DNA from 4 places in the Vibrio rotiferianus genome. Region 1 is predicted to be linked to each of the others. Evidence: predicted binding sites of a transcription regulator. Region 1 holds the regulator's gene; each other region holds the start of a gene.
The links. The regulator PurR, encoded in region 1, represses purine synthesis genes. The targets are predictions, from matches to a motif close to TNANGNAAACGTTTNCNTNA.

Region 2: BSZ04_RS20405 (NCS2 family permease) is a predicted target of PurR. The motif match lies at 1,285-1,304, and genes of this name have one in related genera.
Region 3: BSZ04_RS22835 (uracil-xanthine permease family protein) is a predicted target of PurR. The motif match lies at 1,090-1,109, and genes of this name have one in related genera.
Region 4: purM (phosphoribosylformylglycinamidine cyclo-ligase) is a predicted target of PurR. The motif match lies at 966-985, and genes of this name have one in related genera.

What each region holds. Positions count from the first base shown of each region.
Region 1 is NZ_CP018312.1:1,989,285-1,991,493, reverse strand. It holds gene BSZ04_RS18300 (TfoX/Sxy family DNA transformation protein) at 1-398, opposite strand, end outside; cyclic di-GMP riboswitch class I at 515-605, opposite strand; gene purR (HTH-type transcriptional repressor PurR) at 880-1,884, opposite strand.
Region 2 is NZ_CP018312.1:2,431,302-2,433,510, forward strand. It holds gene BSZ04_RS20405 (NCS2 family permease) at 1-1,264, opposite strand, end outside.
Region 3 is NZ_CP018312.1:2,949,181-2,951,389, forward strand. It holds gene recG (ATP-dependent DNA helicase RecG) at 1-1,047, shown strand, start outside; gene BSZ04_RS22835 (uracil-xanthine permease family protein) at 1,282-2,209, shown strand, end outside.
Region 4 is NZ_CP018312.1:678,585-680,793, forward strand. It holds gene purM (phosphoribosylformylglycinamidine cyclo-ligase) at 1-901, opposite strand, end outside; gene upp (uracil phosphoribosyltransferase) at 1,081-1,707, shown strand; gene BSZ04_RS12220 (uracil-xanthine permease family protein) at 1,861-2,209, opposite strand, start outside.

The sequences.
Region 1 (2,209 bases):
TTAAGCATTCTCTCTGTCGCTAGTCTAAGATTCGGTAGGTCTTTTAAACGCGTTGGTTTAGAACTGGCTTGCTGTTCTTTTTCAAGCTTTGCAGTTTCGAGTGAACTTTTGGCTACTTCCACTAAGTGTTGTGGTGTATCCCAAAGGTCTGGTGAAACGGCGTAGTACTTAGTAACAACAGGAAATCCACGCTTCTTGTATACGTAAGGTTTAAGTCCCTGAGTTTCAAAGTCTGAAGATGTCTTTTTATCTGCTCTGATATGAAGCTGGTTGTTAACGACTAATGCAAACATTGTTTCATCAGCAAAAAGGCCAAAGCCGCCAAACATTGAGCGTGACTTGATCGTACCAAGCACCTCAAAAAGCTTCATAGAGTCTTTGAGTATCGGTTTATCCATGATGTGTTATCTCGGTGTAATTTAAATTACGCCACCAAAAATCAGGTCCGAGAGATTAGCAAACGCATGCAGACACAATGTCATTAAAGGGTAAACTCGTCATATGCATACTTGCCATCGGTAACCCCGCTACCATGCTATCTCATGCGATAGTTTAGGCCGGAAGCTTTGCGTCCCACTCTTTAGAGTGGTTTGCCCTGTGCGTGACACTGAGAGCATACTTGCTATATTGGACTAATATCACACTCTGCGTTTATAAATGTGATCTTAGTTCAATTAATAGTTATTTTTTCGTGAGTTAAGTTTCATAGATTAACAAAGTGGTCTACCAGAAAAAGGTCAGTACTAGAGAGTAGAGTGCACGAAGAAATAACAAGCCCGCAAAGTTTTACATACAAACCTGTTGCCGCGGATGAATTGTGAAATAAAAAAGCACCCATGTGGGTGCTTTTATGATGAGTAAACGAGTACTACCTAAAGACTAGTTGAGCTTTCTAACCGTATTTCTAATCACGATCTCTGGCTGCATTTCAAACACTCGTTTTTCGTGTTCTTTATCTTTGATACGCTCTAGTAGGATCTCAAACGCGTTTTTACCCACACGACGTTTTGGTTGGTGGATAGTCGTTAGTGGTGGTGAGAAGTACTCTGCCAGCTCAATGTTGTCATAGCCGATAACAGAAACATCATCTGGTACCTTGATACCGTTCTGCTGAAGGCGGCTCATCAAGCCAAGTGCCATAGTGTCATTGAAACAGAAAACTGCGGTAGGGCGTTTTTCCATTGCAGTAATGTTATCTGCCGCTAGCACAGCGGTATCACATTCAAAGTTGCCTTCAAGAATCCAATCTTCGTTAACCGCAAGGTTTGCTTCTGCCATTGCACGGCGATAACCCGCAATACGCTCTTGGCACGCAGCTTTTTCGAAGTGACCGCTTAAACACGCGATGTCTGTGTGACCATTGTCGATCAGATATTTTGTCGCGATGTAACCGCCTTCTTCTGAGTTATCAATGATCTTGTCTGCTTGTGAGCTTTCTGGACCCCAGTCCATCACAACTTTAGGTATGTCTGAGTGACGATCAAGCATCTCTTTTAGTTCTTCCGTCAGGTCAGAACACATTACTAGAATGCCATCTACACGCTTTTCAGCGAGCATGCGGATGTAGTCACGTTGCTTCTCGTAAATACCGCCCGTGTTACATAGGATAAGAGTGTAACCTTGACGGTAACAGTAGCTCTCAACACCATCGATCACTTCAGAGAAGAACAGGTTGGTAGATTGAGTTACTAGCATACCGATGGTACGAGTTGAGTTGCACTTTAAACTGCGCGCAACGGCACTTGGTGCGTAATTAAGTTCATCCACCGCTTTCATTACTTTTTCTTGAGTTGCTTCTGCAACAAAGCGAGTTTTATTAATTACGTGCGAAACCGTAGTGGTAGAAACGCCGGCTAAGCGAGCAACGTCTTTAATAGTGGCCATAAATGATGTCCTGTATCGAGCTACTGTAAATACCGTAGTGAAGACAACCATACGCTTAGGGTCTTGCGCAAACCGAGCAACTGCGAATAGGGGCATTGCTGAGATATTTGGCAGCGGTTGTTCCGAAATCGGTATAAAAAGGTTTGTAGCAACATTTATCGCTGAGTCTCATATTCCTTTCTTATACTAAGTGAGGAATTGGTCAGCAATCCTGTTAAGAAAACACAAAAACCGCTTTATTTCAGCGGTTTACATATAAATCATATTTAATCGTTTGCGCTCACATTTTAGACTGATGCGGGCAAGCTGGCAATGTTTTAGGTGG
Region 2 (2,209 bases), 440 kb from region 1:
AGATTGCAGACATCACCCACACACTCATCGAAACTTCACGACCTTTACCACTGAACAGTTTGATCGCTGCATAAGCGATGAAGCCTAGCGTGATACCTTCTGCGATAGAGAAAGTCAGCGGCATTACCAAACACGTTACGACAACAGGAGCCGCTTCTGTTAGGTCACGCCAGTCGATACCAACAAGACCAGAAAGCATTAGGATAGCAACATAGAATAATGCGCCTGATGTCGCGTACGCAGGGATCATTCCTGCTAGTGGCGAGAACAATAGAGCCAAGAGGAACAGCACGCCAACAACCACTGCCGTAAGACCTGTACGACCACCTGCAGCCACACCAGAAACACTCTCAATGTATGAAGTCGTGTTTGAAGTACCTAGTAGAGCACCCACTGACGTTGCTGTTGAGTCAGCTAGCAGTGCTTTGTTTAGGCGAGGAATGTTACCGTTTTCGTCCGTCAAACCTGCTTTTTGCGAAACGCCAACTAGCGTGCCTGCCGTATCAAACAAGTCAACGAATAGGAAAGCAAAGACAACTGAGATCATGCCCACTTCGAATAGACCAGAGAAGTCTAGCTGCATGAAGGTTGGTGCGATGCTTGGTGGAGTCGACATGATGCCGCCCCACTGAACGTCACCAAAGATAAGACCAAGAATCGTCACACCTAGGATAGCGATCATGACCGCACCTTTAACACCACGGTGAACCAATGCAATCGTCATGAAGAAGCCAACCGCCGCAAGCACAGACGGTAGTGACGTGATGTTACCCATTGAAACTAGCGTTGCTGGGTTATCTACTACGATACCTGCATTTTTCAGCGCGATGAAAGCAAGGAAAAGACCGATACCCGCAGAGATACCAGTGCGGAGAGAAAGTGGAATAGAGTTAATGATCCATTCACGAATCTTGAAAATACTCAGTAAAATAAATAGCAAACCGGACACGAACACTGCTGCTAGCGCCACTTGCCAAGTGTACCCCATGCCCAACACAACTGAATATGTGAAGAACGCGTTTAGACCCATACCAGGGGCCTGAGCGATTGGGTAGTTTGCTACTAAGCCCATGATGAAACAGCCAATAGCCGCCGCAAGACACGTCGCAACAAAAACGGCACCACGATCCATACCGGTATCAGCAAGGATCGCTGGGTTTACAAAGATAATGTAAGCCATGGTTAGGAAGGTTGTAACACCTGCGATGATCTCAGTGCGCACATTGGTGCCATTTTCACTAAGTTTAAAGAGCCTTTCGAGCATGATCGAATCCTGTAAAGGTAAAAAGTAAACGGTTGCGTAATCGATTGGCTCGGATTATAAAGTTATCAAATAACAAATTCCAGATAGAATTTTCACTCTAATAGGATTTTTTTCTTCGGATATGAAACCTATTCGCTAACACCTCCAAGAGAGAAAAGCTTTAGGTCTTACGAAACAAGAACTAAGAAGCTCACGTTCAGTCAAATGCAATGAGTGCAAACTGAACAATGTTGTAAACTTTCAAACGCAAAATCATGGTTTCGGGCACTCAATACCCAAATAATTAGTCTGAAAACGAAACAAGTGAGATAAGCAATACCAGAATGGAAGCTTGGTGGCGATAAAATAGCCGAGGATAGGAAAAGCAGATAAAAAAACGCCACTCAATTTGAGTGGCGGTGAATCATGTCAGCACTATGCACTGAAAAAAAATTCCAATTTATAGGGGTGAACAAACTTGTTCGAGTCACATGCGTTGGCTTCAATTAGTAACCAAAGCTTGTTGGGTATACAAAGTTACCGGTGTAAACAGATTTGCTGTTCCAGAACATTGCACTTGGTAAACCTTTCATAAATATCACCTTCTAAATCAATTAATACTGTCAAATTTGGTTGATTTCTCGGTTCCTTGGAGGCGATAAAACGGACTCATCCTTTGAGCATTTCATTCTTCTCTCAGAAGCTGGTTACAAATATACCACCAAGAAATTTAATTACAAGCATAAAAGTGATTAAACTCACACTTTTCATTTAAATTGATCTCCATCAAACAAAAACTGTAAGTTAATTACAGTTTTGTGAATTAAAAATTTAAGATACTTACAATCAAATAAACCTTATTGCATAGGTGTATTTTGCTCTGTTCAGAATCTGTGACAGCTCATAGTGATTTCCTTTCTCCCTCGACTACTCGCCTCTCTCATCTGGTGGTATGCTTGGTGCCAA
Region 3 (2,209 bases), 960 kb from region 1:
ATTCAGGTCGGTTGGCTTGCAGGCAAATTGAAAGGTAAAGCCAAAGAAGCCGAACTAGCCCGAATTGCCAGTGGTGAAGCGAAAATGGTTGTGGGCACTCACGCCCTTTTCCAGGAGCATGTTGAGTTCCATCATCTTGCTTTGGTCATTATTGATGAACAGCACCGCTTTGGCGTCCACCAGCGCTTAGAACTACGAGAGAAAGGCGCGAAACAAGGCGCTTATCCACATCAGCTCATCATGACAGCAACGCCAATTCCGCGAACATTAGCCATGACAGCTTATGCTGACTTAGAAACGTCGGTGATTGATGAGTTACCGCCAGGTCGAACACCAATCCAGACCGTCGCGATTCCAGACACTAAACGCGATGATATCGTCGAACGAGTGCGCAATGCTTGCTTAAACGAAGGCAAACAAGCGTATTGGGTATGTACCTTAATTGATGAGTCCGAAGTCTTGGAGGCTCAAGCCGCCGCCGACACTGCAGAAGAGCTGCAACGTAAACTTCCTGACGTAAAAATTGGTCTCGTGCACGGACGAATGAAACCCGCAGAGAAGCAAGCGGTGATGCAAGACTTCAAAGACAACAAGCTGCATTTGCTAGTCGCAACGACCGTGATTGAAGTTGGCGTAGACGTACCCAATTCTAGCTTGATGATCATCGAGAACCCAGAGCGTTTAGGTTTAGCTCAGTTGCACCAGCTTAGAGGTCGTGTTGGTCGAGGTTCAGTGGCAAGCCATTGTGTGTTGCTGTATCACTCGCCACTATCAAAAACCGCGCAAAAACGTTTAGGCGTATTACGTGAAAGCAACGACGGCTTTGTGATTGCACAGAAAGACTTAGAGATTCGTGGCCCGGGCGAACTTCTTGGTACCAAACAAACTGGCTTGGCAGATTTTAAAATTGCCGACTTGGTGCGAGATCAGCGCTTAATTCCAGAAGTTCAACGCATTGCGCGCCACATTCATGACAATTACCCAACTAATGCAACAGCGATCATTGACCGTTGGCTAGGTGAACGCGACATTTACTCCAAAGCGTAAGAGATTAAGGCGAGCAATTTGGTTCGCCTTTTCTATTAACACCAAAGCAAACGTTTGCTTTTTGAATAAATCCATCTATAATCCCGCACAAAATTTATGGTGTGCGCCTTGTCACATCAAACCAACCTGAGTTGACACTGATTAACAGCAATCACAGGTCATAACGTCAACTCCACCCAGCACTCCCATTCAGCGAGCTCTGGGGCAAGAATTATTGCGACTAGCGAGACAAACATGACAACTTCAAACCGAACTTCGGAACTGGTCTATCAGTTAAACGATCGTCCACCACTACCTCAGACCATTTTTGCTGCACTTCAGCACTTATTGGCGATGTTCGTAGCCGTTATTACCCCTTCTCTGATCATTTGTCAGTCTTTGGGTGTGCCTGCTGACCAAACCAACACCATCATCAGCATGTCGCTGTTTGCATCTGGCGTATCTTCCTTTATTCAAATTCGAACCTTTGGCCCTATCGGCTCTGGCTTGCTTTCAGTGCAAGGCACCAGCTTCAACTTCCTTGGTCCAATCATTGGTGCGGGTCTTTCTCTTAAAGCCGGCGGCGCGGACATCAGCACCATGATGGCAGCGATTTTCGGTACTATCTTGGTAGCGTCTTTTGCAGAAATCCTGCTATCTCGCGTTTTAGAACACGCACGCCGCATCATCACTCCATTGGTATCTGGCATCGTCGTGACGCTTATCGGTCTGACGCTTATTCAAGTGGGTTTGGTGTCAATGGGCGGAGGCTATGCGGCAATGGGCGATGGCTCTTTCGGTAGCCTAGACAAGTTAGCTCTTGCTGGCACAGTACTTGGCTTGATCGTGATTCTTAACCGCTCAAAGAACCCATACCTACGTGTTGCATCAATTGTAATTGCAATGCTGGTTGGCTACGTCATGGCGTACTTCATGGGCATGGTCGACACGTCAACACTGGGTGAAACTGACCTCATCGCACTGCCGATACCAATGCAATACGGCTTAAGCTTCGACTGGTCGCTGTTTATTCCACTGGTTCTGATTTTCTTCATTACGGCACTAGAAGCCATTGGTGACATTACCGCGACATCTGAAGTTTCCGGTGAGCCAGTGAAAGGTCCGGTTTACATGAAGCGCATCAAAGGCGGCGTATTGGCTGACGGTCTGAACTCAGCGATTG
Region 4 (2,209 bases), 1.3 Mb from region 1:
CACAGTTGAAGGTACGGTACATTTCGTGCGTTTCAACGTTGCCTTTTTCTTGTAGCCATTTGAAGATGATTGGCCATTCCCAGCTGTTACCGTCGATCACGGCTTTAGTGCCTTCTGGCAGTACACGTGGGATGTTTTCCCAGAAACCACCACCTGTAATGTGAGAAATAGCGTGAATATCGTGTTTCTCAATCATCTTAAGTGCTGATTTGATGTAAATCTTAGTCGGTTCTAGTAGGTGCTCACCGATAGTGCGACCTGCTAGCTCTTCGTTCTTATCTGCGCCAGAAACTTCTAGGATCTTACGGATAAGAGAGTAACCGTTTGAGTGTGGACCGCTTGAGCCAACCGCGATAAGTGCATCGCCTGCTGCTACTTTGGTGCCGTCAATCACGTCTTCTTTTTCTACTACGCCAACACAGAAGCCAGCAACGTCGTAGTCTTCGCCTTCGTACATGCCCGGCATTTCAGCGGTTTCGCCACCGATAAGTGCGCAGCCAGCTTGAACACAGCCATCAGCAATACCAGAAACTACGTCTGCCGCTGTGTCTACGTCTAGTTTGCCTGTTGCGTAGTAGTCTAGGAAGAATAGAGGCTCAGCACCTTGAACGATTAGGTCGTTTACACACATTGCCACTAGGTCAACGCCGATAGTGTCGTGCTTGTTCATATCCAGCGCTAGGCGAAGTTTTGTACCTACACCGTCCGTACCAGAAACCAGTACAGGTTGTTTGTATTTCGTCGGTAATTCACACAATGCGCCAAAACCGCCGATACCACCCATCACTTCAGGGCGACGAGTACGCTTAACCGCACCTTTAATACGATCTACAAGCGCGTTGCCTGCATCAATATCTACACCAGCGTCTTTATAGCTAAGAGAAGAGTTGTTACCACTCACAGGGAAGTCCTCGGTTTTTAAGTTGGATATGAAAACGGCGCTATTCTACCAGTGGTTAAATACAGATAGCAAACGTTTGCGTCGGTTTTTTTCTTTAGTGATCTATCCTGATATCCCTGCAAAAATCATGTATAATCTGAAGGTTTGTTTAAATATTGCCAAAAAAGCCGGAGATGGAAATGAAAGTTGTTGAAGTTAAACACCCTCTAGTAAAACACAAAATTGGTCTAATGCGAGAAGGTGACATCAGCACAAAGCGTTTTCGTGAGTTAGCGACAGAAGTCGGTAGCCTACTTACTTACGAAGCGACTGCAGACTTTGAAACAGAGAAAGTAACCATTGAAGGTTGGAATGGTCCTGTAGAAGTTGATCAAATCAAGGGTAAAAAAGTAACTGTAGTGCCAATCCTGCGTGCAGGTCTAGGTATGATGGATGGCGTTCTTGAGCACATGCCAAGCGCACGTATCAGTGTTGTAGGTATCTACCGTGATGAAGAAACACTTGAGCCAGTACCATACTTTAATAAGCTTGCTTCTAACATCGATGAGCGTATCGCTCTAGTTGTTGACCCAATGCTTGCTACAGGTGGTTCTATGATCGCAACAATCGATCTTCTAAAAGAGAAAGGTTGTCAGGCAATCAAAGTTCTTGTTCTTGTAGCGGCTCCTGAAGGTATCGAAGCACTAGAGAAAGCGCACCCAGACGTAGAGCTATACACAGCAGCAATCGATGAGAAGCTAAACGACAAAGGCTACATCGTTCCTGGTCTTGGTGATGCTGGTGATAAGATCTTCGGTACTAAATAATCTGAGCTTAATGCTTAATTATTACTGAACTGACAAAATAAAGGCTTGGTGCAAACCAAGCCTTTTTTGTATCTACTTATTTCGAAACTAGTGACGAGATGTGAGAAGCGAGAGTAAGTCGTGCGACTTATATCGATAGAGCCACACAGAGGACTACTTCGCGCTTTCTTCTTCCATCTGTGCGTTATCTACCACGTGATTTTCACCAAGGTCGTGTGGCAGCACTAGATTAAGAATGATTGCCACGATACCACACAGGCTCACACCTTGTAGGCTGAACTCGCCAATACCGAAAGCCATGCCACCGATACCAAATACTAGCGTTACCGCAACGATCACTAGGTTACGAGACTTGTGCAGATCAACGTTGTTCTTGATAAGCGTGTTTAGACCTACAGTCGCGATAGAACCGAAAAGTAGAATCATGATACCGCCCATGACCGGAACAGGGATCGTTTGTAGAATGGCTCCGAGCTTACCAACTAAGGCAAGTACGATTGCC